2 regions of the uncultured Planococcus sp. genome follow, and region 2 is predicted to be linked to the other one. Evidence: a T-box and tRNA genes for the amino acid it is inferred to sense, from the RefSeq annotation. Region 2 holds a T-box; the other holds one or more tRNA genes.

Region 1 (15,098 bases), on a different contig from region 2:
AAGCACTGCCGAAGAATACCGGCGTCAATTCGCCTTTTTTCACCCGGTCGATTGAAAAATCGTTGCCGGCTTCGTTCAATAGATCGATGTCTTCCATCGCTTGTGTATAATAGGACGACTTGGTCATTTCGTGGTCTTTCAGCAATTTTCCTTCTTCGTTCAGCTCAAGGAAACGGCCTTCTTTAGAACGGAATGGCTCAATGCGTTTGTTGAAACGGTCGTAAATGCCAAGGAATTCTTTCCCCATGCCAATCGGCCAGTTCATTGCGTAGGATTGAATCCCCAGAACTTCTTCCAATTCTTCCATCAATTCCAATGGTTCTTTCCCTTGGCGGTCCATTTTGTTGATGAAGGTGAAAATCGGAATGCCGCGCATCTTACAGACTTTGAATAATTTAACGGTCTGCGCTTCAATTCCTTTGGCAACATCGATGATCATGACAGCACTGTCGACGGCCATCAATGTTCGATACGTATCTTCACTGAAATCCTGGTGTCCAGGAGTGTCGAGAATATTGACGCGGTGCCCGGCATAATCAAATTGCATGACGGAAGAAGTTACAGAAATTCCCCGTTGCTTTTCGATTTCCATCCAGTCGGATGTCGCGAACTTGCCGCTTTTCTTTCCTTTGACAGTTCCGGCATCACGGATAGCTCCACCGAATAACAACAGCTTTTCGGTTAAGGTCGTTTTCCCGGCATCCGGGTGGGATATGATGGCGAAGGTTCTTCTATTTTGAATTTCATTCTTTAATTGGTCTGACATGTTTATACGCTCCTTTAATCTACTCTCTTCATATTAGAGAAGGGGACTGAAAAAAACAAGGAATTTCAACGCCTGCAGAAAAAAAGAAGCCACTGGAGGCTTCTTTTTAAGCTTATAGACAAAAGAGTATTTAGATCATTAGAAGAATAAATACTCATCTCATCATGTTTACACCGGATCCTGCGCTCCAGGCGGACGCTTTCCACGGGCTCGCGCCGAACTAACTCGGACTGGCGCCCGAGTGGATTTCGGCACTTCGCTGTTCCCGCAGGAAGCGAGTCGGGCTGTGCCTGACTCGTTTGCGACGAAGCAGCGCAGCGATGCAGGAGCATATCTTTGCCCTTCGCCGCCTTGCACTTCGGATCCTTGAGTGAAAGATCTCTCCGATTTGTTGTGACTATTTTTATCCTGTAACTGACTAGCAGGCTTCTGTCTTTGATCGAAGCAACACATTCCCAACCAGGATGGCCAGAGACTCCTGTGGGACAGCGAAAGCTGAAGACCCCGCAGGAACGCAGTGACGAGGAGGCTGAAGCTGAGCCCACGGAAAGCGAAGTGGCCAGGCTGGTTGGGGTTATGCACCGCTAATTATTTTGGTTAGACTTTTTCACTGAAACTTTTTCAACGCTTCCTGTATCGCGATTTCTTTGTCGCTGTGCGGGTATTTGGTATTGCCGATAATCTGGTAATCTTCATGCCCTTTTCCGGCAAGAATAATGATGTCGCCCGTTTCTGCCTGCTGCACAGCATGCTTGACCGCTTCTTCGCGGTCGCCGATGCAGGCGAAATTACTGTGGGTCATGCCGGTTTCCAAATCACCTAAAATACTGTCGTAAGCTTCATCGCGTGGATCATCTGTCGTCAATACGACATAATCTGCGACGGATGCTTTTTCTGCCATGATTGGGCGCTTTGTTTTATCGCGGTTGCCGCCTGTTCCTACCAGGAAAATGATTTTATTCGTTTTAAAATCCTGGACGGCATCAATCGCTTTTTCAATGGCATCCGGTGTATGCGCGTAATCGATGAATACCGAAATCGGCGCCTCGATTTCCACTTTCTGCATGCGGCCTTCAACAGGGGAAATCTCTGATAAAGCTTTCAGGATTTCATGCAGTTTGTAGCCTTCCGCATATAATGCGGCAATTGCCGCCAATGCATTGGAAACATTGAATTCGCCAAGCAGCTTCATGCTTACCGGGAATTTCCCTTCCGAACATTCAAGAGTGAAGGACGTACCTTCATGTGTCAGTTCGATTTCCTTCGCCTGGAATTGAGCGTCGTTGCGAATGCCGTATGTGTAAACGGGATGAGGCGTCATTTTCGCAATTTCGTTGGACCAGGAATCATCCGCATTTAAAATGGCCTGTTTCCGGTTGGCAAGATCCTGCCCCAGCTGCGAAAACAATAAAGCTTTGGCGTGTCCATATTCTTCCATAGTGCCATGGAAATCCAGATGGTCATGCGTGAGATTGGTGAAAATTGCCGTGTCGAATTCCACTCCTGCAAGGCGGCCGAGGACCAAGCCATGCGACGAAACTTCCATCGTCATATGCGAACAATCTTCATCGCGCGCACGTGCAATCATCTGCTGTGTCGTCAATACATCGTTTGTCGTATTGGCCGATGGATGCAGTTGGCCATTCAGGTTGAAGCCGATCGTTCCCGTTAACGCCGATTTCTCGCCAAGATTCATCAGCATTGAATGCAGGATGCCCGCCACACTGGTTTTGCCGTTGGTGCCGGTGACGCCGATCATGTGAAGAAGCTTGGAAGGGTAGTCGTAAAACTTAGCAGCTAATAGACCCAAAGTCCGCGAAGTGCTGTCCACAATGACGACTGTCGCATTATCAATGGTCAATGGCCTTTCAGCTATGATCACCGTTGCCCCTTGATCCGCAGCACCTTGTGCAAAATCATGGCCATCCACTGTATAGCCGGCGATGCATACAAAAATTGAGCCGGCTTTAATGTCACGGGAATCTATTGTCAGGTGTTCAACCGTTTCGGGCAAAGCTCCTTTAATCTGCTTATATGGAATTGCCGCAAGTAAATCTTTGCTGTTCATGTAGATCCTCTCCTAACTCTTATGAAACCAATGGAGACAGCACGTATGCATGAAGCAAGGCTGCCGACGCTTTTAATGAATCTGTATGGGTACGTTCATACGAATGTGACGCTTCAATGCCCGGACCAAACAAGGCATGTTTGACATCATGGCCGGCGCTGATCGCAGCCGAAGCATCCGATCCATAATAGGGATAGATGTCGACTTTGTAGTCGATCCCTTGGTCTTTCGCCAGTGAAACCAGATGGCGGGTCAATCCGTAATGATAAGGGCCGCTTGAATCTTTCGCACAAATGGAAACGGTATATTCATCCGATTCCTGTCCGTCTCCAATAGCGCCCATGTCGACCGCAATGTATTCCTGTGTTTCCGGAGGTATGCTTGAATTTCCGCCATAGCCGATTTCTTCATTATTGGATATATAGAAGTGGGTCGTATTCGGCAGCTGTTCTCCAGTCTCTTTCAAATGCTTCACCAATTGAAGGAGCAACGCAGTGCTTGCCTTATCATCCAAATGGCGGGATTTGATGTATCCGGATTGGGTCGCTTCAAATCTTGGCTGGAACGACACAAAATCGCCTACTTCAACACCGAGGCTTCTTACCTGTTCCTGCGAAAAAGCTTTCTCGTCCAGGCGAACTTCCATATTGTCTGCACTGCGTTCAGCGGATCCTGCATCTTTGTAGACATGGACGGTGGTCTGATGCAAAAGAATTGTTCCGGAGACCGTCGAGCCATCCGCTTTATGTATAAGGCAGTTTTCCCCTTCGATGGCATTGAATTTAAAGCCTCCGACCAATGACAGCTTTAAACGGCCGCTTGGTTTGATTTCCTTCACCATCGCGCCGAGTGTATCAACATGGGCAGTCAGAAGCCGATGCTGCTGCTGATTTTCTCCTTGGATCGTCGCAATCACTGCACCTTTATGGGTGGTCTTGTGATCAACACCCCACTGTGTCAACACTGTGCGGATTTTTGACATGACATCCATGGTGTATCCTGAAGGGCTTGGAATTTCCACTAGTTCTTTCAATAAATCGATGGTTTCGCTTTGATTCCATTGGTAAGTCATTTCTATCACTCCTCGATCTTATAATCATATCAAAAGGAAAGATGTTCGGACAGTCCTGTCTTATAGTATTATAGTATAAGTTGACTCAAAGAATTCACCCCAGCCCTCTGGCATCGGCCATATCTAGGTTGGTTCTAGTGAAAAATAGAATTGCTTAACGAAATTCGACAGGCAATTATACATAATGAACCATATAAAAGCATGAACTTCGAGGTGTCCAATGGAAAGAAATGAAACCAACCGCAAAAGAAATCAATTATTCATCCATTTGTACGGATTTTCAAGCATCCTGCATTTTCTGCTCAATCAGTGGATCGAGATGAATTCTGCAATCATATCGCCGTTGTTCGGCATCTTCTCCTATCTGGTGCTGATGGGGTTATTTTCTGTAAAGATACAGGAACGTGCTCTTCAATTCATGGTTCTTTTTGCTATGAATTTGTATGTTTTCATTTTAAATTTCGAATCTTTGTCCTCTGTAACGCTTGTTTTCTTTGTAATACCCATTATTGCTTCTGCCCTATACAATGATACGAAACCAATCGTCATACTGGCTGTTGTCACTTCTATTGAATTTGCGCTTCTATTGACCGTATTTGACCGGTTTGCAGCGAGAGCCCCATTGCCTTATATCCAACTATCCATTGTTGTTTTTTTCGTTGCTGTATTATCGATTACACTTTTACACAGTATTTATTTCAGCCATTACTGGAAGCAGTTAGAAATTAAAAATGCGTCGATGGAAAAGGCCTTGATGTCGAAGGAAGGTTATCTTCAATTATTTTTTGAAACTGCGAAAGATGCCATTGCGGTGTTCGATTCAAACAATAAAATCATCGCCGTCAATCCGGCTTTCGAGGATCTTTATGGGTGGACTTCCGAAGAATGCATCGGAAAAATCTTGCCGCTTTACCCGGAGGACATGAGAGAGGCCGCCGAGAAACGAACATTGGACGTTCAACAAGGGGAAAGTTATTCCCTGCTTGAAACCGTAGATGTCCGAAAAGATGGCAGCCGTTTCCATGCACAGGTCACCTTATCACCCATTTTTGACCATTCTCAAAAAGTGATAGCCACGTCCATCATCTCGCGGGACATCAGCTATCAGAAAGAGTCGGAAAAACTGATTCTTCAATCGGAAAAACTGAAGCTCGCCGGCGAAATTGCTGCAGGCGTTGCACACGAAATCAGAAATCCGATGACCGTCATTTCCGGTTTCGTCCAAATGATGCACCACGATCCCAAGCATCTGTTTCCGGAGTATACAGCATTGATCCAATCCGAGATGGACCGGATCAACCTGATCATCAGTGAATTTCTGATTTTGGCAAAACCTCAAGCTTCAGCATTGAAGAAGTTCAGCATCCAAAATGCATTGGATGATATTTTGCTGCTATTCGGTCCAGAGCTTAATCTGCATGGCATCGCAGTGAAAAAAGATTGGGATGAAGATTTTCAGGTCAACGGGGAAGAGCATCATTTGAAGCAAGTTTTCATCAATTTACTGAAGAATGCGATTGAGTCGATGGATGAACCTGGAGAAATTCGGATTTTGATGAAAGCCGAAGACGAATCTATGTTGTCCATCACTTTCAATGATTCGGGAAATGGCATCTCAGCAGCAGATTTAGGAGAGGTCTTCCAACCTTTTTATACGACGAAAGCAACCGGCACGGGGCTGGGATTGCTCATTTCCCAGAAAATCGTCCAAGAACATCAAGGCGACCTCCTTATATCCAGTACATTGGGCGTAGGAACAGCCGCCACAATTCTGTTGCCGCTGAATAACTGAAAAACAGCAGGAGAAAAATCCGTGGATTTTTCTCCTGCTGTTTTTTTGTATTTTAGTTAGTGTATAGGTTTTGATTAATCCCAGTCATTATCATCGTCATCAGTATCCGAATCGACTTTCAATATGGAACCATCTTTTGCATTGACCTCGACATCATGCTCCGCACGACCATCTTTAATTTCGATTTCGTAATACGAAACGCCATCATCTTTTTCGAGTTCGAGACTTTCAACTGTTCCGCTCACTACTGCTAAAGCTGCCTCGACTGCTTTTTCAGAACCGATCAATTCCTCGCTCGATGATGCCGTTTGGCTAGTGGAATTGCTTGCAGCGGATGATGTACCTGCCGATGAAGCTGCTTCTTTCATTTGTTTAGAATCGTCATCTCTGTCTTTTTCACGTTTTTGCTTCAGTACTTCGCCTGTGTAGGCATCGAATTCAAAATCATATTCGTAGCCATCAAAATCGATATCGACTTCGTAATGGGGTCTTCTGTCATCTTTGTCCAATTCAATATCGGTGATGCGGCCATCTGCCAACTCCAAGGCTTTCGCTGAGACTTCCTCAAAACTGAGCATTTTTTCAGTTGCTGAGGATGCCTGCACTTCATTGGTCACCGTTCCTGACGTAGATGTTGGATTGGCTGCAGGCGCTTCGGTGTTGGCCAAGACAATGCCCCCAAACGCTAAAACCCCTGCTGCAACTGGAATGTAAATTAATTTCTTCATGTAATTTCTCCTCCTCATTTGTTGTTACTCTTACAATAACCTTCTCTTCTGAGGAGAAGATTAAGGCTTTATGAGAATTTGATGAGAAATACATGAAACTGTTCTCAGTGTCAATCATCCCACTCGACCGACATCGTATCACCGCGTATTGCATGGATTTGAATAGTCGCTTCTTGTTCGGTCTGATCATTTTCAATCTCCACCAAGTAGTAGCCGCCATCTTCCGTCTGTACAAACTCCGCTTCCTGGAGTTCTCCGTCTAAGGTGTTTTTAGCCAGTCGGACTGCTTCATCCCGTGTAATGATTCGTTCAGGTTCTGGTTCCTCCGCTGGAGATTCCGTTTCAATCGGCTCCTGGCTGATCTTCCGCACTTCCCCATTAGCTGCAGATAAGACAATCGTCGAGATCTGCGTTTCTTCCCTGACCTTGACTTCGTACTCATTGCGTCCTTCGTCGTAACTGATGCTGTCGACTGTCCCTTCAGCTTTTTCTAAAGCAAGGTCCTTCGCCTGCTGTTCTGTCAGTTCTTTAGCCATTGCCGTTTTTTCAATCAATTCCATATTTTCGACTTGACCGTTCTGTCGGTTGACCAATGCCAAATAACGCCCATCCGCCCGCTGAAATTCCACGCTGTAGACTTTACCGGATTCCGTGGTCTGTTCCACTTCTCCTCCATAAAGGGTAATCACCGTTTCATTCGCCTGTTCCATCGTTATCTCCTCTGAAGAATTCGGGAATAACAGAAACACCAGGACTCCTGCTCCTAACAAGATTGTCGCTGACGCCATAACCATCCATTTCCGCATCACAACCCCTCCTGATTTGAGTGTACATCCTCAACATTAAAATTCTCTGAGAAAATGATGGATACCGTGGTTCCCAGCTGTTCGATGCTTTCCAGCTCGATTTTGACGTTCAGGGAGTCGGCCAATTGCTTCGCTAAAGACAGGCCCAAGCCAAAACCGCCTGTTTCCCGGCTTCTGGCCTTATCGACCCGGTAAAAACGTTCAAAGACATAAGGCACTGCTTCTTTTGGAATGCCGATTCCCGTATCGCGAATCTGGATGACGGTGTCGCCATTTTTCCTCGCCACTACTTCGATCTTGTCCGAACTATATTTCCGGGCGTTATCGAGCAGGATATACAGCAACTGTTTGAACTTTGCCGTATCGGTCGTGATCGGCAGGGACTGTTCCGTGGTGATCAGCTTGAATTCACGATCGTAGGATGTGTTCATCGCTGTCACAGTCTGCTCCAATAAATCCACGGCGTTCACTTTTGTCCATTCAACTTGCGACTCACTTCGGCGGGCAATGTGCAGCAACTGCTCGATCAACGCTTTCATCCGATCGGTTTCTGCGCGGATGGCAGAAATGCTTTCCTCTGCAATTTTCTCATCGTGCATCCCTTGGCGCTCAAGCAATTTGGCATAACTGCCGATGACCGTCAACGGCGTCTTCAGTTCATGGGAAGCGTTGGAAACAAACTCCTCCTGCTTGGAATAATTCTCTTCCAGCAAGCCCATCATTTCGTTGAAGGTATGGCCCATTTGCGCCAGCTCATCCTGAGACTTCCCTTCTACGGGCAGTTTTTCAAATTGGCCGTTTCGCTGGATGCGTGTCATGGTCTTCGTAAGATTTGTAATGGGCTGTGTGACAATTTTCCCCAGCACAATACTGGAAATGATAACAGGAATCATCGCCAGTAAAGTTCCCACTACCAATACCAGACGCAGCGTATTCAAATTATTCGTCGTTTCCCGTAAAGATTGCGCAACTGTCAATTCCGCCACTTGGCCGTCTGTCCAGAAGATAGGTGCTTTGCTATAGGCAAAGCGCTCACCTTCCACGTTTACTGTTCCGGACTGTCCTTCCAATTCTGCGGGGAGCTCGACAGTCACTGACGGAGATTGGATTGGAGAAGGCTGTTCGCCTTCTGGAACAGTCACTTTCACAAGTCCATTGACTGGCATATATGCCCGCAGCACAATTCCTGGATCTCCAGCAGTTTCATTGAGATCAGCTACTAAGGCACTCGTTTCTGCCTGCAGCTGCTCCACTTCCGTTGAATAGGTCAATTGGCTGAATGAAAAATAAATGACAAAAGCCAGTACCAGCAAAATGACCAGCATCAACAAAGCGGAAGAGATATGGATTTTATTTTTCAGTTTCATAGCCTTGCTCCTTCAATACATATCCGACTCCACGGACGGTCTGGATGTAGGTGGAGTTTTCACCGGCGTCCACTTTCTTCCGCAAATAGCGGATATAGACATCGATTACATTGGTATCTCCGTAATAATCATAGCCCCACACCGCATTCAACACTTGTTCCCGGCTGAGTACCTGCTGTGGATTTTTGATCAGATACAGCAGCAGGTCAAATTCCCGTGGCGTCAATTCGATTATACGTCCGCCTCTTTTGACGTCCCGTGTACTTTCGTTCATCTCCAACTCATGGAAGCGGTGCAGCGTCGAATTGCCGTTGCCGTTCGATAAGCGCAGGCAAGCGCGGATCCGTGCCAACAACTCTTCGATTTCAAATGGTTTGGTGACATAATCGTTCGCTCCCAAATCCAAGCCGGCCACTTTATCTTTCACATCGTTTTTGGCAGTCAGTAAAATAACCGGAATTGACCCATCAGAAGAACGGATCCTTTTCAAAACATCCAGCCCGTGGATTTCCGGCAGCATCAAATCAAGCAGCACCAAATCCCAATCCTGTTCCCGGAATTGGATCAATCCCTCAGATCCTGTATGCGCGACCCCTATTTCGTACCCTTCAAACTTCAACTCCAATTCCAGTACACGTGCAATGCTTTTTTCATCTTCCACAATTAAAATGCGTTCCGCCACTGCCATCACCTCTTGGTATTTATCATAGCAGAAATACGAAAAGCGCAGGCAGCCGTTTAGCCCCGATAAGCGCTGGAAGTCTTACCGGTAATGGCGCTTTTTGCCATTGTCGGTAAGACTGAAGCGACTCGAGGGGCTGGCTGCTGGAGCCTGGACAATAACGAAAAGCGTAGGCGCCCATGTAGCTCTGACGGGCATAAGACAGACCAGTAAAGTGGCGCTCTCTGCCACGGCGCTGGGTTGGCTTATGACCCGAAGAGCTGGGCGCTGGAGACTGGACAATACGAAAAGCGCAGGCAGCCAAAAGCGCAGCAATCCGACAACGAAAAAAAGCGACCCGGAGGCCGCTTATCTCAATACCGTTTTGATCCATTTCGCTTTGTTTTTATACGGCGGAAAGACCAGATTCGTTGATAATTTGGTTGATTTCTTCAGAATCGATTTGGCATGCGTAAAGGTTTCGAAACTGGATTTCCCGTGATAGGAATTGATGCCTGACGTACCGATTCCGCCAAACGGCAGATACGAACTGCCCACATGGGAAACCGTATCGTTGATGCAGCCGCCGCCGAACGGCAATTGATCCAGGAAGAACCGGATCGCCCGGTCATTTTCCGAGAATAGGTAAGCCGATAAAGGCTTCGGCAATTTGCGGATTTGGCGAAGCAGCAACGGTAAATCGTTGTAGGTGATGATCGGCAAAATCGGCCCGAAAATCTCGTCTTCCATCGAAGGACTGTCCCACGTGATGTTGTCCAGGAGCACTGGCTCGATGTACAGGTCAGCTCGGTCCATTTTTCCGCCATAAATGACATGATTGGCTTCCTTCTGCACGATTTCCGCTAATCGGTCAAAATGCTGCGTGTTGACGATGCGTCCAAAATCCGGGCTTTTTTGTGCATCTTTCCCGTAAAAGTTCTGTATTGTTTTCGTCAATTTTTTCAGGAATTCGTCTTTAACTGATTCGTGCACACAAATATAATCCGGTGCCACACAGGTTTGCCCAGTATTCATCAGTTTTCCCCAAGCAATCCGCTTCGCTGCCAGATCAAGATTTGCAGTCTGATCCACAATTGCCGGGCTTTTGCCGCCGAGCTCCAATGTAACCGGTGTTAACCGTTCCGATGCCGCTTTCATGATGACTTTCCCGACATTGACGCTGCCGGTGAAGAAAATGTAATCGAATGAGGCGTGGATTAGAGCGGTCACTTCTTCCCGCTCGCCTTCCACTACACGAATATAGTAGGAAGGAAACGCTTCCTCAATGATGGTGCGGATGACTTTTGCTACGTGAGGCGTCGCTTCAGAAGGTTTGACGACTGCACAATTCCCGCCGATGATGGCACCGATCAAGGGCTCCATCACCAGTTGGAAGGGGTAATTGAAAGGCCCGATGATCAAAACAGAGCCATATGGTTCACGGATGACAAAGCTTTTCGCCGGCTGAAGATGAATCGGTGTCTTGACTTGCTCCGGCTTCATCCAGTCTTCCAGGTTTTTCGCCATGCTGCCGATGCTGTCGAGCACAAATCCCACTTCCGTGGCATAGGCTTCAAATTCACTTTTGCCCAAGTCTTTCTTCAAGGCATCGATCACTTCAGTTTTATGGGATTGGATCACCTTTTTTAACCGATGCAATTGCTCAATCCGAAACTCTCTTGATTTTGTGTCACCTGTATAAAAATATGTGCGTTGTTCTTCAATCATCTGTTCCACGTCAGTTGCTGTAAAATTCATTTTCCAACCTCCTTCAAGTTTCTTCATTATACCAATTAAGGCCTCTGATTCAAAAAATGAACACTCACTCAGTCAATAAATGATCGATATAGCGTTGGACGATCAGTCCTTCTTCAAAATTGACCAAAAGAGTCGATTGATTATTCATTTCCTCAAAAAGCGATGGCACATCTTCAAATTCATTGATCAATTGGCGGTCTTCGCCTTTTAACGATTCGTAAAGATCTGACCAGTTCTCTAGAGTCAGAACCCCTTGCTCGCCGTAAACCTTGAACTGGAGCAACTCTTTTTGTCCGATACCGCTTATTCCTGTTACGAGGAAAGGAATCCGGTCGCGGGTCAGTCCATGGGCGATCAATCCGGTTTCACATCTATCAATTTCTTCCGGATAGCTGATGTAATGGGAAGTAAACGATAAGTCACCGAAAAGCCGGTTCATCAATTGAAAATAATGGGGAAAGACTTCACGGACAAATCCGCCCTGAGCTCTCGACCCGATCCATGGATTCTGCTGCCACAACCTTGGCCAATCGGGGAAAAAAGTCTGTAATTCAATCCGGACTATTTTTCCGATATGGCCGCTCTTGATGCGCTTGGCCATTTCGCGGACTGCCGGTTTATACATCAGCGGAAAATGCATAGCCGTTTGGATGCGATTATCCTGCGCGGCAGCTGCCATCATTTCGCCGCCTTCCACATTATGTGCCAATGGTTTTTCACATAGGATATTGATTCCAGCACTGGCGGCAAGTTCAGCGATTTCGGCATGAAAAGCTGGCGGTGTCGCAATATAGACCCAGTTGATATCCGAATGGAGAACTTCCTCCACTGATTTCGCCATCGGAATTCCGTAGGTTTCGCTGATTTGTGTGAGCCGTTCCGTCTGTTGGTCGTAGACTGTTCTGATCTGTATATGGTCTTCCTGCTGAATCTGTTTAATGATCCGTTCGCCGACAATTCCCGCTCCAATGATGCCTATTGAAATCATTTAGAATCTCTCCTTTTAAGGCCTTCCGGCTTTTTTTACGCTGTTTGTTTATTAGTGTAACCTTTGGGGGTATAGAATAGTCAAACAATACCATTACTATCTGAGGAGGGAATATGATGAATAAACAACCGAATTGGTGGGAACCTATTTTTACAGGAGAATTGGAAGTTGGGGTCAATAAAGAAAAGCTCGAAAGCCTTACCGAAGAATCCATCTTGTATTACGGCGAAGCTGCACAGCAAACGGAGCCAGCACTTTAATTGCTGAAGCCTATAGACGACTATTGCCGCTGCCATACATAAAAACGCCTTGTTCAATTTATGATTGAAAGAGGCGTTTTACTATGCAAATTTTCAGGAAGACTGCTCTCGGGCAAAGCCCAATAACCAGCTGTCTGATTGCCACAAAGCCCACTATTCCATATAATGATGAGGAAACGAAAGCAGGGATCCTTATGAAATTGAAACTTATATTACTGGCTCTATTCTTTCTCTCAGGCTGCAGCATGTTGGAGACGACGGACACCGCCGGCACGACCGACCAGATCGATGTCGAAGTGACACAGGTCATTGATGGCGATACCATCAAAATCATCTATGAAGGCGAAGAAGTGACCGTCCGCTACCTGTTGATGGATACACCGGAAACCAATCATCCGCGCCTGGGCGAACAGCCTCTCGGCAAAGAAGCTACTGAAGAAAACAAACGGCTGATCGAATCGGGCGATGTATCGATCGAATTCGACGTCGGCGACCGCTTCGACGATTACGACCGCTTGCTGGCCTATATTTATGTGGACGGCGAAAGCGTACAGGAACAGATGATTGAATCCGGACTTGCCAGAGTCGCCTATGTTTTCCCTCCAAATACACGCTACCTCGATGACTTCGAGAAAGCCGAACAAATTGCGCGAGACAAGGAAGCAGGCATTTGGCAGTACGAAAACTATTCCACTGACCGGGGCTTCAACGCAGATGCATTCGGGCAAGGTTCAACCGGAAATAATAACAGTCCTGCTACTGAAGAACCGACTGAAGGCGATTGCGAGATCAAAGGAAACATCAACCGCAGCGGCAATAAAATCTATCACTTGCCGAGCGATTCCTCCTACGAGCAAACCAATCCCGAAGAATGGTTCTGCACTGAACAAGAAGCACAAGATGCCGGCTTCCGGGGTGTTGGCCAATAGGACAGAGGCTCTTTATCCAGCTTTCTTCCGCCCGGATGCCTGATAAAAGGCAGATCGTATTTTTCTTCTTCAAAAACTATTGACTTTTTCCGTGGACAAGCTATACTTATATTTGTCCTGGAAATTGAGATTCCTTAGCTCAGCTGGGAGAGCGCTACCTTGACAGGGTAGAGGTCGCTGGTTCGAGCCCAGTAGGAATCATACGTGTTAGATTGAAAAACCGCGCAGCCTCATTGGCTACGCGGTTTTTTTATGTCCAATATTCCATCAAGCTGCAGACAGCAAGCTGAAAAACCAACGGACCACTATTAAATTAAAAACAATAATAGGACGATCAGTAAAATACCACCATAGAAATAGAACCCATCTTGAAAGCTTATGCTCTCTTCGCCAAAGAAATACAAATTTAACCGCTTCATTTCATCATCCCTTTTTTAAATTCCTCTACTAATCTGCCCTCAATTCTTTTCATTCAACCGTCACAATCGAAACCACTTCATCCATCGGCAGCCTGTGCTTTTCAACTTGATTTCCGTAAATCAACATGCGGCTTCTTGCATCGATGCCTTCAATCGTCCCCCTATGCTCATGGATCACGCCGTCCTTCCAGCTGTGGATAAGGACTTCGCATTGGCGTTTCAGTGCGATGTCCATCTCCTCCTGGAGCAGCTGCAGGTCGTATTCGTTCAAGTCGGGTTTCAGCACCTTTTCGTCTTTTTCGTACCACTCCCGGATCATTTCGACATGTTCCGGCAGCATTAAAGCTGTCCATTTGATCTTTCCACGGTCTTTGATGTCGCCTACGGTCTTTAAATATTTATTGCGCTTCATCGGACCACTCCCCTTACTCTTTATTGTGCCCGCCGATCAGTTTCGTCCGCGCTATGGCTGTGCCTGCCTGTGTACCCGATATACCCCGGTAAATCGCCGAATAGCCGTACTTTTTCCGTATGTTGTCCATGGCTGTTCCAAGACTTCTGTTTTCGAACTTCCGTTCATCAAAAAGGCTTAACTGCATCGATGATTCTTCTTCCAAGTTGCTGATGGACAATGAAATCTGCCGGACGGGTTTGTGCTGGAAATGTTCTCTGAAAATCGCCTGGCAGACCTGATAAATCATCAAGGTGTCATTTGTCGCTTCTTCAATAGAGCGCGAGCGGGAAAAGCCCCCACCGAAAGCAGTCTTGCTGTATGTGATACCTAAATGTATGGTCCGCCCTGCACGGCGGGCTTGGCGCGTCCGCATCGCTACGTCTTCGCACATTTCCAGAATGATCGTCATGATGTCTTTTTCTTCTATGTAATCCTGATACAGAATCTGTCCTTTTCCATAACTGACCTGCCCCTCTATCAAAGGAGACCCCAGATCCGATAAGTCGATGCCATTCGCGTGCTGGTGCAGCTGATTGCCCAGTATCCCGAACCGTTCTTCCAGCAGGGAGACATCCGCACTGGCCAAATCCCCCACACAAAAGATGCCCATGCTGTTCAAGGTCTTTTCTGTTTGTGATCCGATGCCCCACATTCTCCGCAGAGGCGCAACAGGCCATAACTTCGCTGCCACATCAGCATATGTCCAATAGGCAAAACCCGTTTCCTTCGCTTCCAGATCCAGGGCCAGCTTCGCCATCAGCATGTTTGGCCCTCCGCCGACTGAGGAAGGCAGTTTGAAGCTATCCAACAACTTCTGCTGGATGCGGCGCATGGTGAGTTCAGGCGATCCCCATAACTTTTCAGTGCCTGTAAGTTCAATGAAACTTTCGTCCACACTATAGATATGAATCGACTCTTTTGGCACATAAGTCCCCAGTAGTTCAGTGATGGCCATGGACTTCTCCAAATACAGCTTCATTTTCGGTTCAATCAGCAAGATGTCCGGATGATTGGGGATTTCAAAAAGCCG
Region 2 (15,098 bases):
GGGAAAGCGGTTTTTCTTATTCTTACAGGTTCTGCAATTCTACAATGCGTTTTTCAACCGTTGCGTGTTTTTCCACGTAATCGGCTTGCTTCGCACGTTCTTCTGCAACAACGGCTTCAGGTGCTTTGGAAACAAAGCGTTCATTCGACAACTTACCGCTGACGAGTTTCACTTCTTTCGCCCATTTTTCCAGTTCCTTGTTCAGACGCGCAAGCTCTGCATCGATATCGATCAAGCCTTCAAGCGGCATGAACAACTCAGCACCGGACACGACAGCTGACATCGACTTTTCAGGAGCTTCGATGTTTTGGCCGATCGTCAATGTTTCCGGGTTGCAGAAACGTTCGATGTACGCTGCGTTCGCTTCAAGTACGGCATGCGTATTCGCGTCTTTCGCTGAAATCGTCAATGGCACTTTCTTGCTCATCGGCGACTGCACTTCCGCACGGATGGTCCGTACGGAACGGATGACATCCATCAACAGCTTCATGCTTGAAGACTGGCTTTGGTCCGTCAGGGAATCATCCACTGTCGGCCATGCGGCGATTGTGATCGATTCGCCTTGATGCGGCAGGTTCTGCCAGATTTCTTCCGTGATGAACGGCATGAACGGATGCAATAGGCGCATCGTGTTATCCAGTACATAGGCAAGAACCGAACGCGTCATTTTCTTCGCTTCTTCGTCTTCGCCGTATAATGGCAATTTTGACATTTCGATGTACCAGTCACAGAAATCGTCCCAGATGAAGTTGTAGAGCGAGCGTCCCACTTCACCGAATTCATAGCGTTCTGCAAGTTCCGTCACCTGTTCGATGGTTTCATTCAAACGGGTCAGGATCCATGAATCCGCTACGGATTTCTTGCCGGACAAATCGATTTGGTCGTACGTCATGCCTTCCATATTCATCAACGCGAAACGGGAAGCGTTCCAGATTTTATTGGCAAAGTTCCAAACGGACTCGACTTTGTCGTTCGAATAGCGGAGATCCTGGCCAGGTGATGAGGCGGTCGCCAGGAAGTAGCGCAGCGAATCCGCTCCGTATTCCGAAATGACATCCATCGGATCGACGCCGTTGCCGAGCGATTTGGACATTTTACGTCCTTCCGCGTCACGTACAAGACCATGGATCAACACGTCTTTAAACGGTTTTTCACCAGTGAATTCAAGCGCCTGGAAAATCATGCGGGATACCCAGAAATTGATGATATCGTAACCCGTAACCAAAGCATCGGTCGGATAGTAGCGGCTCAAATCATCGTTTTCTTCCGGCCAGCCGAGTGTCGAGAACGGCCATAGGGCAGATGAGAACCACGTATCCAGAACGTCTTCATCCTGCGTCCAGTTTTCAGCGTCAGCCGGTGCTTCATGACCTACGTAGATTTCGCCTGTTTCGTTATGGTACCAGGCTGGAATCTGATGTCCCCACCAAAGTTGGCGCGAAATACACCAGTCGCGGATGTTTTCCATCCAGTGCAGGTACGTCTTCTCGAAGCGATCCGGTACGAAGTTGACGCCCGCATCTGTTTTCTGCGCTTCCACCGAAGCCGCAGCTAAAGGCTTCATGTCAACGAACCATTGTGTCGACAGGTAAGGCTCAACAACTGCCCCGCTGCGTTCTGAATGGCCAACGGAATGCAGGTGCTCTTCGATTTTGAATAGAACATCCATGTCCTGCAGGTCTTTGATGATCTGCTTGCGGCATTCGAAGCGGTCAAGCCCCTCGTATTTGCCGGCGTTTTCGTTCATCGAACCGTCTTCGTGCATGATCAGGACGCGTTCAAGGTTATGGCGATTGCCGATTTCAAAGTCATTCGGGTCATGGGCAGGTGTGATTTTAACAGCGCCGCTTCCGAATTCCATATCCACATAGTCGTCCGCAACAATTTCCATTTCACGGCCGATGATCGGGAGGATGACTTTTTTGCCGATCAAATGCTGGTAGCGCTCGTCTTTCGGGTGAACCGCTACGGCTGTATCGCCAAGCATCGTTTCCGGACGGGTAGTCGCGATTTCAATGTGGCCGCTGCCGTCTGCTAGCGGATAACGCATATGATAGAACGCACCTTGTACGTCTTTGTAGATAACTTCAATATCGGAAATGGCGGTTTTCGTCGCCGGATCCCAGTTGATGATGTACTTGCCGCGGTAGATCAGTTTTTTCTCGTATAATTTTACAAAAACTTCACGAACCGCTTTTGACAATCCATCATCCAACGTGAAACGCTCACGGGAATAATCGAGGCCTAGGCCCAATTTTGACCATTGCTCACGGATATGGCCAGCGTACTGGTCTTTCCATTTCCATGATTCTTCAAGAAATGCTTCGCGGCCCAAATCGTAGCGTGAACGCCCTTCTTCTTTCAGTTTGCCTTCCACTTTCGCCTGCGTCGCGATGCCGGCATGGTCCATTCCTGGAAGCCAAAGTGCGTCAAAGCCCTGCATGCGTTTCATGCGTGTCATGATGTCCTGCAAAGTTGTATCCCAGGCATGCCCTAAATGCAGCTTGCCAGTAACGTTCGGCGGGGGAATCACAATGGTATACGGCGTTTTGCCGCTTTCCGGTTTCGCTTCGAAGAATTTGTTGTTGACCCACCAATCGTAACGCCCTTTTTCAATCGATTGCGGATCGTACTTGGTCGACATCTGTTCAGTCATTGGAATTCCTCCTCTAATTTCTGGCACAACGCAAAAAACTCCTGTCGTCTGTAAAGGACGAAGGAGTTTTTCGCGGTACCACCTTTATACACAGGTCCATTTTCAGACCTGGCTCTCAAGTTTCATAACGGATGTTAAGTCCGGTTCCCGCTACTCTGTTCACGGCAACTGCTCCAAGGTGACATTCAAATATGTGTCCATGAAAGCCTCTCACCAATCAGCCTTCTCTCTGAAATGCACGCACATTCTACTATCCTCTTCAACGCATGATTATCTAATTACCCTTATTGTACTCAATATCCGCTTTTAGCGTCAAGTTTTTTTACAATGAATGACACAAGCGGCGCCGCCACCAGCAGGATGAAGAACAAACGAAACAGCTGGAAGCCGGTGATGAGTGCCACATCTCCTCCAACGGCGAGCGCCGTGATCGCCATTTCCGCGATGCCGCCGGGTGCTGCACTTAAGAAGAAGTCGAGGAATATGTATTCCGGCAGCCAAGCCGTTAACACGAAGGCTATCAAGACAGTAAAGCCGATCAGCAGGATATTATTCAAAACAATCGCAGCACCCAAACGGAACGTCAGCTTATCGCCGATCCCTTCCATCTGCAAGCCGAGATTCGCTCCGATACACACTTGTGCGCTCGCAATCAACCAGTACGGCATATCGATCAGGACATCGCCTGAAACAGTCTGTACGGCGGCCAGGGTCAGTATAGGCGCCAGCAGTTCAGCAGCCGGAAAGCCGATTTTTTTCATGCCGGCGTAAAGCGCCCATCCGACAACGAACGCCATAACGAATAACAGCGGGGAAAACGCAAAAAGCCGCTGCTCCATTTCTCCTGCGCCTCTGCCGTTCAGAAAAATCGTCAGGAACGGCACAATGGTCACTACCATGAAAATCCGGATCGTTTGCATCATCGTCACGACGGTGATGTTCGCTGACTTGACGTCTTCCGCAATAACCACCATTTGTGCCAAGCCGCCGGGGATCGATCCAAGCAAACTGGTCGCCAGGCTTTCATGGACCATGCGCTTGAACAACAAGCCGAGCCCAATCGACAGCGCCACGACCGATACCGTCATGAACGCCATGTACGGCAAATCCACCACCATCAACAGCACTGCATCCCGCGTAAACGAGGAACCGATCTGCACGCCGAGCATCACCAGCCCCACTGTCCGCAGAATTTTTGGCCAGTATAAAGGAATTTTCGTAAATTGATTGACCAACAGCAACGCGAACATCGGCCCAAGCAGCCAAGGCAGAAACATCCCGACCGCTTCAAACACCGCTCCCGCTGCCGCCGCTATGAGCGCGGTCACTCCAAATGCCCTCACCATCATCCCTCCTTTTTCCAAGCGCTGTTAGTTCTTTCTATGTTACACGAAAGACCTCCATTCGTGGGCAGTAGATGTTATCCACCCGCAGTCTTTCTATTAATCATTAACCGAAAAAAAAGCGCTGGAGCATCTGGATGAACCAGACGCTTCAGCGCTCTCTTGTTGCTTAACGTGCCAACTTAGCAAATACGGTATGGAATGCTTCCACGGTTTTTGCAATATGCTCTTCCGTGTGGGCAGTCGAAAGGAACATGCCTTCAAACTGGGACGGCGGCAGGAAAATGCCTTCTTCCGCCATCAAGCGGTAATAGTCCGCGAACAACTCGGTGTCCGAAGTTTTTGCTGTTTCGAAATCGACTACCTCTTCGTTTGTGAAGAAGAACCCGATCATCGAACCTGCACGGTTGACGGTATGCGGGATATTGTATTTCGTCGCCGCTTCACGGAACCCTTTTTCAAGCTGGTTACCGCGTTCGATGAACACGTCGTAACTTTCTTCCGTCAGACGGGACAAGGTTTCAAAGCCTGCACGCATCGCCAATGGGTTACCTGACAAGGTGCCAGCCTGATAGATCGATCCGCTTGGTGCAACCTGCTGCATGATTTCACGTTTGCCGCCGAACGCACCGACCGGCAATCCGCCGCCGATGACTTTGCCGAGGCAAGTCATGTCCGGCGTTACGCCGAAATAGCCTTGTGCGCAATTGAAGCCGACACGGAAACCGGTCATGACTTCATCAAAAATCAAAATCGTGCCGTTTTCGTGCGTCAAATTGCGAAGCTCCGTCAAGAAGCCTTCATTTGGCGGCACAACGCCCATATTGCCGGCAACCGGTTCTACAATAACGGCAGCCAAATCGTCGCCGTATTCCTGGAAAGCTAAACGGACACTTTCAAGGTCGTTGTATGGAACCGTGATGGTGTTTTTAGCGATCGACGCTGGAACACCCGGTGAATCCGGCAAGCCCAACGTCGCGACGCCTGAACCTGCTTTGATCAGCAAGCTGTCGCCGTGGCCGTGGTAGCAGCCTTCAAATTTCAAAATCTTATCGCGGCCGGTATAGCCACGTGCTACGCGCAATGCGCTCATCGTCGCTTCCGTACCGGAAGATACCATGCGGACCATTTCAATCGAAGGAACGCGTTCCATGACCAATTTCGCCATGGTGTTTTCAAGTTCAGTCGGTGCGCCGAATGATGTTCCAAGCGCTGCCGTTTCCTGAATCGCTTTGACGACTTCCGGATGGGCATGGCCCAGAATCAGCGGCCCCCATGACAGGACGTAATCGATATACGTATTGCCATCGATGTCCGTGATGGTCGCTCCGCTGCCGGATTGCATGAAGATCGGATCCATATTGACCGATTTAAACGCACGGACCGGGCTGTTGACGCCGCCCGGCATTAGTTTCTTCGCTTCTGTGAATGCTGCCAATGATTTTTCGTATGTCATTTAGTTCCCTCCAACCAGCGTGCTGCATCTTTTGCGTGATAGGTCATTACGATATCCGCTCCTGCGCGCTTCATGCTCAATAAGGTTTCCAAAACGATTTTCTCTTCATCGATCCAGCCGTTCGCCGCTGCCGCTTTGACCATGGCATATTCGCCTGAAACATTATAAGCGACAATCGGAATATCGAAATTATCGCGGACTTCGCGGATGATGTCCAAATAAGACAATGCCGGTTTGACGATCATGAAATCTGCGCCTTCTTGAACGTCAGAAGTTGCTTCACGCAATGCTTCCATGCGGTTTGCCGGATCCATCTGGTAGGTTTTGCGGTCGCCGAATTGAGGCGTTGAATGAGCCGCTTCACGGAAAGGTCCGTAATAAGCGGAAGAATATTTGACGCCATAAGACATAATCGGCGTATTTTCAAAGCCTGCCTGGTCCAAGCCGTAGCGGATCGCTGCAACAAACCCGTCCATCATATTCGACGGGGCGATGATGTCGGCTCCTGCTTTTGCCTGAGAGACTGCAGTACGCGCCAACAGATCCAAAGATTCGTCGTTTAGGATAACGCCGTTTTCGATGACGCCGCAATGGCCGTGATCGGTGTATTGGCATAGGCACGTATCAGCGATGACCACAAGTTCCGGATGGCGATTTTTTGCAAAACGGATCGCTTCCTGCGTGATGCCGTGATCGTGATAAGCTTGTGTGCCGACTGCGTCTTTTTCGTTCGGTACGCCGAAAAGAATGACAGAAGGAATTCCAAGATCCACGACTTCATCCAGTTCTTCACCCAATTTATCCAATGAATAATGGTAAACACCTGGCATTGATGAAATCTCATGTTTGATGTTCTCGCCTTCAACGACAAAAATCGGATAAATGAAATCCTCTTTATGTAAGCTCGTTTCGCGGACCATCGACCGGATATTGGCAGAACCGCGTAAACGGCGGTGACGGTTAAAATTCAATTCTTTCATTTCGGTAAACTTCCTTTCGCTATTTCATTGATGACTTCCAAATAGGTATATTTTTTAGGTGTGAAATCCACAGTTCCGCCGTTTGCCTCAATGGCTTGTTTTGTGACGTGTCCAATGGCAGCGGTGCGGATATCCGACCAGTCTCCTCCTGCCTGCCGGTATGCCGACACAGCAGAGGGACTGGCAAATAGGATGGTGACATTTTTCAGGTTCGCCAGTTTTTTTGCATTGTTCAAATCCAGCACGGTATCGTAAACCGTCCACTCATCCACTTGCATGTGCATCGAAGCAATGGTGTTTTTCGCTAAATTGCCTTTGATGAACAGGCAGTTGACTTTACCGGACACAACCGGAAACTCCTGGATGAAATGGTCGGCACTAAAAACCCGTGGTATAAAGTCAACGGTGTAGCCATGTTGCTGCAGTACGGCAGCCGTCTGGTCCCCGACAGCCGCAATTTTTGCCGTCACGTTTTCATCGAGCTGGCAAAATGCCTGTGCACTGGTCCGGCTCGTGAAAATCAACCAATCGTAGCCACTGAGGTCCGGCTTGTCCAACTGGCGGACTTCAGTGGTGACGAGTGGTACATAAAGCGTCTCCGCTCCCAGTGATTGTGCAAGGTGAACCGCTTCCTCCGGTTCTCTGGAGCCGGTGAAAACGATGATTTCGCCTTGAAGCAAAAGAGCTTTCTCAGACATTGCTCTCAGCTTTAACGCGTTGAATCAAATCGTAGCCGCCTTGTGCACTGATTTTCTCAGCCACTTCACGGCCGGCTTCGATCGGGTCCCGGCTGATCGCTGTTTCCTTGAACACCTGATCCGCTTCGGGTGAAGAAATCAATCCTGTAAATGTAATTTCTCCATCTTTCACCGTTCCATATCCAGCAATCGGCACTTGGCAGCTGCCATCCATGTCACGCAGGAATTTGCGTTCTGCATTGACCGCCAAAGCTGTTTCTTCATGATTGAGTTTAGCAAGTTCCGCCAACAGTTCTTTGTCGTCTTCGCGGCATTCAATCCCTAACGCGCCTTGACCAATAGCTGGCAGGCACTCGTCGACTTCCAGGAATTCCGTCACTAAATCATCTTTCCAGCCCATCCGCTTCAAACCGGCTGCTGCTAAAATGATGGCGTCAAAATCGCCCGCCTTCAATTTTGCAAGACGTGTATCAATGTTGCCGCGGATCCATTGGATATCAAGGTCCGGACGCAACAGCAAAAGCTGTGAACTGCGGCGCAGGCTGCTTGTTCCGACAACTGCTCCAATCGGAAGGTCCAATAATTTCACATGGTCGTTGGCGATGTACGCGTCGCGCGGATCTTCGCGTTCTGGAATACATCCTATCGTTAGCGTTTCCGGCAATACAGAAGGCATATCTTTCATGCTGTGGACAGCAAAATCGATTTCTTTATTGAACAGTGCCTGTTCAATTTCTTTGACGAAAAGACCTTTGCCGCCGACTTTTGACAGCATAACATCAACAATGCGATCGCCTTTCGTGACGATTTCCTTGATTTCAAATTCAAATGGCGATCCCGCCGCTTTTAACTTATCGATAAACTGGTTGGTTTGTGTCAACGCCAGCTTGCTTCTTCTTGAACCTACAATAATTTTTCTCAAATGAATCCTACCCTTCTTTAATACCAAAAATGAAATTCAGATAATCGGCTGCCTAAAAAGAAATTGATCAGCAGCAGTAAAAATGCATACGTATGGGCCAGAGCGTAATTCATCCCATTCAATGAACCTTTGCGGTGCCACCACAGCACGAAGCTGTAGACCACCAGCAAGATGAATGATCCAACGATCTTCATGTCGAATATGGAGAACGTAGCAAGCGAAATAAATGCCCATTGCAGCCCCAGCACCAACGACACGAACAGCAGCGAAATTCCGACGAGGATTGAAATCGTCATGAATTGCTGCGTTTGGCCAAGTGATGGCAAATTTGCCCATTGCTTGGTCCATTTTTTCTGCTTCAGCATTCTATAGAGAATCATGTGAAGCGCCGAAAAAACGAACGACAGGGAGAAAGCCACATAGGAAAGAATCGCGAAGCTGATGTGGATGAACAATAATTCCGATACCAATGCTTCCCCTACAGGCGACCGTTCAATCTGGACCGGTGCGAACGTATGGATCGTCATGAAGATGAACCCGATGATATTGATGAAAAATACAGCAAAATCAAAGCGGTAGAAAATCCTCAGAACGAGCGACAGCGTCACTAAGAGCCAGGCATAAAAGTAAATACCTTCAAACAAAGTCAATATCGGGAATCGCTGGGTCTCGAAGATATACAAGCCCAGGAAGATCGTTTGCAGTACCCAGACAATGCCGAGCAAGCTCATGGCGATCCGGCTGGCTCTCTTCTCTTTATATAAGTAGTCTATAAAATAAAAAACAAGGCTGACAGCATATAGTATAACCATAGCTTCGTGCAGCCTTGCCATTGTTATATCAGCCATCCCATTCCCCTTCGTTTCCATAGTTAAAGGCGTTCCGTCTCTACATTTTAACATATAGATCCGAAAACGCCTCTTTTAGAAAGCTTAAAATGAATATTTGGGAGTTTCAGTTGTTGATTGCTGGGTTTGAAGAACGGCTTTATCCGTTTTCTTTTGTGGTGCTTTCGATTGTTTTTCTATCTCTTGCTCAACTTCATCTTCAATACCGAAAATTTGCATGAATAATTCCAATTGCTCACGTGATTTAGGCGCTCCACCCATTTCCTTCGCCTGCAGAATCGGATCTTTCAACAACTGATTGATGATCGATTTGGTATGTTTGTTGAGAATTTTCTTTTCACGGTCAGTCAAATCCGGCATTTTGTTTTCAATGCTCGCCATTGTCTCAGCCTGTATGCCAAGTGCTTTTTGACGAAGCGCAGAAATTACCGGTACGACGCCAAGCGTTGTCAGCCAGTCATTGAACTGAAGAGCTTCCTGATCGATCATGGTCATTATTTGGCCAGCTGCGCGTTCACGCTCTGCCAGATTCGCTTCCACAATCCCCTGCATGTCATCGATATCATACAGGAACACATTCGGCAATTCGCCGATGCGGGGATCCATATCACGTGGAACTGCGATATCCACCATGAATAACGGTTTGCCTTTGCGAAGCTTCTCTACAAACTGCATCAACTCAAGGTCGATGACAAAGTCTGCTGATCCCGTTGAGGAAATCAGGATATCCGCTTCAAGCAAGGCACATTGCAATTGGTTCAAGGGCTTCGCTTTGCCGCCGAATTTGCCGGCAAGCAATTCTGCCTTCTCGAATGTCCGGTTGATGACCGTTACGCGGTCAGCCCCGCTTCCCTGAAGGTTCTTGATGGCCAATTCGCCCATTTTTCCGGCGCCTAAAATAACAACATGTTTGTTTTTAAGCGTGCCAAAAATCTTCTTGCCGAGTTCAACCGCCGCGTAAGATACAGAAACTGCATTTTCGCCAATGGCTGTCTCAGAATGCGCTTTTTTCGCCAACGTTACGGCCTGTTTGAACAGTTGGTTAAACACGGTTCCTGTCGTGCCATATTCCTGGCCAGCAAGGAAACTGCTTTTCACTTGCCCAAGAATCTGCGTTTCGCCCAATACCATTGAGTCGATGCCAGCCGTTACACGGAACAAATGTTCAACCGCTTCGTCCTGTTCATAGACAAATAAATACTGAGAAATGGCTTCTTGGGGCAGGCCAAAATAATCAGCAAGAAATTGCTTCACATAATACTTTCCTGTGTGAAGCTGGTCCACGACCGCATAGATTTCCGTCCGGTTACAGGTGGAAACGATCACGTTCTCCAATATGCTTTTTTGTTCTTTTAACGCCTGCATCGCCTGTGGCAGCTCATGTTCTATGAATGAAAGCTTTTCGCGGATCTCCACGGGTGCAGAGCGATAATTCACCCCGACTACTAATGTATGCATGGGTACAAAACACCTTTCACGTTCAATATTTCCTATAAATTTAGTATACCACTTATTTTGTTTATTATGCTTTTGAAATTGTGAACAAGGCATGAATATAGATCTTATTTATAATTATTATAAACTAATAGTAGCAAAGGCTTTTGTTGTCTACAAGTATAACGCTCTTAGTCGGAATTACCTGTTAACTCAGAGGATTAATGATGGGGAATTCTTTTGTTTAGCGGTAAAAATTCGCTCCAGGCGGACGCTTTTCTATCATTAGCCAATCTCTTTCTCGTTGGTACGCTAAGCATCTGGAGCAAATCAGCGGAGACTCCCGCAAAAGCAGCATGGCAATCTCCAACAGCCACTTCACGAAGCTAATGCATTGATGAACAAATATGGTTTTCAAAAGTTAGTTTGCGGAGTATATCATATCAAATTAATATATCTTACAAAAAAGCGCAGCCCGGAGGCTGCGCTTTGTTTCGTTACATTCTGCTTTCGATTTCTTTCCATGCTTCGTCTTTGCCCAGTCCGGTTTCGGATGAGAAGATGATCAATGGATCGGATTTGTCCATATCAAGCGCAGTACGGACAATTCTCTTGTGCTTGTCCCACTTGCCTTTAGGAATTTTATCCGCTTTGGTGGCGATGATGATGCACGGGATTTCAAAATGCTTCATGAAATCATACATGGCGATATCGTCTCTGCTTGGCGGGTGACGCAAGTCGACGATTTGGATGACAGCACGCAAGGGTTCGCGGTCTGTAATGTAGCGTTCGATCATCTTGCCCCATGCTTCACGTTCACTTTTAGATACTTTGGCATAGCCGTATCCTGGAACATCGACATAGAACAGCTTTTCTTCGATTTTATAGAAGTTCAAGGTCTGTGTCTTGCCGGGTTTGGATGAAATGCGGGCCATGCTTTTACGGCCGATCATTTTGTTGATGAAAGACGATTTACCGACGTTCGAGCGTCCGGCTAAAGCGAATTCCGGCAGGCCGTCTTCCGGATATTGATCCGGACGGACGGCACTGATTACTAGTTCTACATTGTTAACCTTCATTCAATTTCTCCTTCTAAGGCAATTTCCAATGCCTCATCTGCTTGAGAGACCAGTTTAAAGGTCAACTCTTCGCGGATTGTTTCTGGGATATCTTCCAGGTCACGCTCGTTATCAAGCGGCAGGATGATGGTCTTGAGGCCTGCACGGTGGGCACTCAAGGTTTTTTCTTTAATTCCCCCGATTGGCAGAACGCGTCCGCGCAGCGTAATTTCACCGGTCATGCCGACTTCGCGGCGGATCGGGCGTTTCGTCAAGGCAGATACCAGCGCTGTAGCAATGGTGATCCCCGCTGAAGGGCCGTCTTTTGGAACTGCGCCTTCAGGGACATGGATGTGAATATCGTGCGACTCATGGAAATTCGGATCGATTCCAAGAGATTCGGCACGGGCGCGGACAAACGATAAAGCCGTCTGCGCAGATTCCTTCATGACATCGCCCAATTTACCGGTCAATTGCAGTTTGCCTTTACCAGCTGATAAAGACACTTCGATTTGAAGCGTATCTCCCCCGACCGTTGTATAGGCGAGTCCTGTTGCGACGCCGATCTGGTTTTCCGTTTCAGCCATGCCGTAACGGAATTTGCGTTTGCCAAGATATTCTTCCACTTCCGCTGCACCGACATGAACCTGCTCTTTCTCTTTCGAGATGATCTGCTTGGTCACTTTGCGGCAGATGGAAGCGATTTGGCGTTCAAGGCCACGGACACCGGCTTCACGCGTGTAGTAACGGACGATATTAAGCAAAGCTTCGTCGTTGAACTGCAGCTGCTCGTCCGTTAATCCATGTTCTTTCAATTGTTTCGGTGCTAAATGATTTTTTGCGATCATCTGTTTTTCGACTTCGGTATAGCCGGCAATCGAAATGACTTCCATGCGGTCGCGCAATGGTCCTGGAATGGACCCAAGATCATTGGCAGTCGCGATGAAAAGCACATTGGAGAGATCGTAGGTTTCTTCAATGTAATGGTCACTGAACGAATTATTCTGTTCCGGGTCCAACACTTCCAGCATCGCAGAAGATGGATCGCCGCGGAAATCATTCGACATCTTGTCGATTTCATCCAGCAGGAAAACTGGATTCACAGTACCCGCTTTTTTCATCCCTTGAATGATCCGGCCCGGCATCGCACCGACATACGTCCGGCGATGGCCGCGGATTTCCGATTCATCACGGACGCCGCCGAGTGAAACACGGACGAAATTGCGGTCCAATGATTCAGCAATCGATTTCGCCAGAGAGGTTTTACCCACACCAGGAGGTCCGACAAGGCAAAGAATCGGTCCACGCAGGGAGTTGGTCATCTGCTGAACAGCCAGATATTCCAACACGCGTTCTTTGACGCTTTCCAGTCCATCATGGTCCCGGTCCAACACTTCTTCAGCGTATTTGATATCAAGGCGGTCTTCTGTCGCTTCTGACCACGGAATCGTCACTAGCCACTCGATGTAGTTACGGATAATGCCGCTTTCCGCAGCTGCCGAAGGCAATTTTTCGTAACGCTCCAATTCCTTGAACGCCACTTTTTGGGTGGACTCCGGCATTTTCGCATCTTCAATCCGTTTTTTCAGATCGACTACTTCAGCTGATTTGCCGTCTTTGTCGCCAAGTTCAGTTTGAATCGCCTTCATCTGCTCGCGCAAATAAAATTCTTTTTGAGTTTGTTCCATTGCTTTTTTGACACGCTGGTTGATCCGTTTTTCCAGATCCACTACTTCCTGTTCACTGTGTAGGCGCGTAATCAGCAATTCTAAGCGTTTGCTGATATCAAAAGTTTCCAATACTTCCTGTTTGGCAGCCACTTTCATGGAAAGATGGGAAGCGACCATATCCGCCAAGCGGCCCGGTTCTTCAATATCCGCCACCGTATTATAGGTTTCCGTGCTGACTTTTTTCGAACTCTTGCCATAATTCTCAAAATGCTCCAGCAATAGACGCATCAGGGCATCCTGTTCTGCGTCTCTTTCTGTTTCATCCGGGAATGAAGTCACTTCAACAACGGTAAAGTTTTCGGCTTCCTCATAATTGTTCATTTGTCCGCGTTCCAAACCTTCAACCAGTACACGGATTGTGCCGTTCGGCAATTTCAGCATCTGTTTGACGTAGGCCAAGGTACCGATTTTATGGAGATCTCCTTTTTCCGGCTGTTCTGTGCTCATGTCTTTTTGAGTTGCCAAAAAGATAATATTGTCTTCCAGCAACGCCTGTTCCAGCGCTGCGATGGACCGTTCACGGCCGACATCTATATGCAACACCATCGTCGGAAATACAAGAAGCCCTCTCAACGGTAATAAAGGTACATTTTTAGTTACTTTTTTCTTAGCCATATGGAAGTCACCTCCGGGAATATTTTCAACATGAATCTGCAGCGCCCAGCTATGTATATAACCTTAAGCACTGCTTTTTTCGCTTCCGCACTTGAATTGTCGAGCCTTGACAGGTGCTTCCGCTTTTCTTTGTCCAGCTGCAGCGCCTAGAACCTCGGGGTCTTAAGTCCGCTTGCCTGTGCGGCTGAAAACATGCCACTTCGGCAAACTGCCTTAAGCCCGTCGGTTCTAAACAGGCGCTTTCGCTTTTCTTTTTGTCCAGCTGCAGCGGCCAGCTCCTCGGGATGTAAGCCACTCCGGCTATGCGGCTGAAAACACGCCGCTTCGCCAGATCGTCTTACACCTGTCGGAGCTAAACGGCCGCTTCCGCTTTTCTTTTTGTCCAGCTGCAGCGGCCAGCTCCTCGAGTCGCTTCAGCCTTTCCAGCAATGGCTGAAAAACGCCATTACCGGCAAGGCTTCCAGCGCTTGTCGGAGCTAAACGGCCGCTTCCGCTTTTCTAATAAAAACGGACCAACTCCAGAACGCGCGGATGCGCACGATCAGAGTCAGCCCGTATCATCCTTTTGATTGGTTCAACTGCCACTCAGTGAGATTTTTTCCACTGGGTGAAGTTCCACTCATTTACGCGGATGTTTTCTCATTATTGCCTTTAACGTATTCTGAGCCATCTTCTAAGATCAATTTCGGCTGCACGCTATCCGCAACGGTTTCTTTTGTAATGACACATTCAACAATATCTTCACGTGACGGCAAGTCAAACATGACTTCTAGCATCGTGTTCTCGATGATTGACCGCAGCCCGCGGGCACCAGTTTTGCGTTCGATTGCCAGTTTTGCAATCTCAACCAATGCCTCAGGTTCGAAAGTCAATTTGACGCCATCAAGCTCCATCATCTTCTGGTATTGCTTGATCAATGCATTTTTAGGTTCAGTCAAAATTTCGACTAATGCCTTTTCATCCAATTGCTCAAGGCTTGCCAATACAGGCAAACGGCCGATGAACTCTGGAATCAAACCGAATTTCAGAAGATCTTCCGGAATCAATTGGCTAAGCAATGATTTGTCGTCCAATTCTTCTTTGTTCGGATCTGCACCAAAACCGATGATTTTATTGCCGAGACGGCGCTTAATGATTTGGTCCACTCCATCGAAAGCTCCACCTACGATGAACAAAACGTTCGTCGTATCGATTTGGATGAATTCCTGATGAGGATGCTTGCGTCCGCCCTGAGGTGGTACGCTTGCAGTAGTGCCTTCCAAAATCTTCAGAAGGGCCTGCTGTACGCCTTCACCGGAAACATCACGTGTAATCGATGGATTCTCGGATTTACGAGCCACTTTATCGATTTCATCAAT

The links. A T-box is a leader RNA that pairs with one kind of tRNA and senses whether it is charged. The one in region 2 lies ahead of Q0785_RS13100 (valine--tRNA ligase), so its partner is inferred to be a tRNA-Val.
Region 1: it encodes a tRNA-Val, which carries the amino acid that the T-box ahead of Q0785_RS13100 (valine--tRNA ligase) is inferred to sense. The anticodon was not compared.

What each region holds. Positions count from the first base shown of each region.
Region 1 covers NZ_CANMXD010000003.1:153,540-168,637, forward strand. Annotated here, with positions in the region: gene Q0785_RS05360 (peptide chain release factor 3) at 1-766, opposite strand, end outside; gene Q0785_RS05365 (UDP-N-acetylmuramoyl-L-alanyl-D-glutamate--2,6-diaminopimelate ligase) at 1,374-2,834, opposite strand; gene Q0785_RS05370 (M42 family metallopeptidase) at 2,854-3,906, opposite strand; gene Q0785_RS05375 (ATP-binding protein) at 4,127-5,698, shown strand; gene Q0785_RS05380 (PepSY domain-containing protein) at 5,773-6,426, opposite strand; gene Q0785_RS05385 (PepSY domain-containing protein) at 6,537-7,232, opposite strand; gene Q0785_RS05390 (HAMP domain-containing sensor histidine kinase) at 7,232-8,599, opposite strand; gene Q0785_RS05395 (response regulator transcription factor) at 8,583-9,281, opposite strand; gene Q0785_RS05400 (aldehyde dehydrogenase) at 9,630-11,018, opposite strand; gene Q0785_RS05405 (Gfo/Idh/MocA family oxidoreductase) at 11,083-12,006, opposite strand; gene Q0785_RS05410 (hypothetical protein) at 12,123-12,266, shown strand; gene Q0785_RS05415 (thermonuclease family protein) at 12,461-13,195, shown strand; tRNA gene Q0785_RS05420 (tRNA-Val) at 13,324-13,396, shown strand; gene Q0785_RS05425 (YolD-like family protein) at 13,664-14,026, opposite strand; gene Q0785_RS05430 (UV damage repair protein UvrX) at 14,040-15,098, opposite strand, start outside.
Region 2 covers NZ_CANMXD010000008.1:137,059-152,156, forward strand. Annotated here, with positions in the region: gene Q0785_RS13100 (valine--tRNA ligase) at 23-2,656, opposite strand; T-box leader at 2,707-2,928, opposite strand; gene Q0785_RS13105 (AbrB family transcriptional regulator) at 2,950-4,002, opposite strand; gene hemL (glutamate-1-semialdehyde 2,1-aminomutase) at 4,169-5,455, opposite strand; gene hemB (porphobilinogen synthase) at 5,452-6,435, opposite strand; gene Q0785_RS13120 (uroporphyrinogen-III synthase) at 6,432-7,133, opposite strand; gene hemC (hydroxymethylbilane synthase) at 7,126-8,055, opposite strand; gene ccsA (cytochrome c biogenesis protein CcsA) at 8,073-8,903, opposite strand; gene hemA (glutamyl-tRNA reductase) at 8,988-10,361, opposite strand; gene yihA (ribosome biogenesis GTP-binding protein YihA/YsxC) at 10,835-11,416, opposite strand; gene lon (endopeptidase La) at 11,413-13,740, opposite strand; gene clpX (ATP-dependent protease ATP-binding subunit ClpX) at 14,364-15,098, opposite strand, start outside.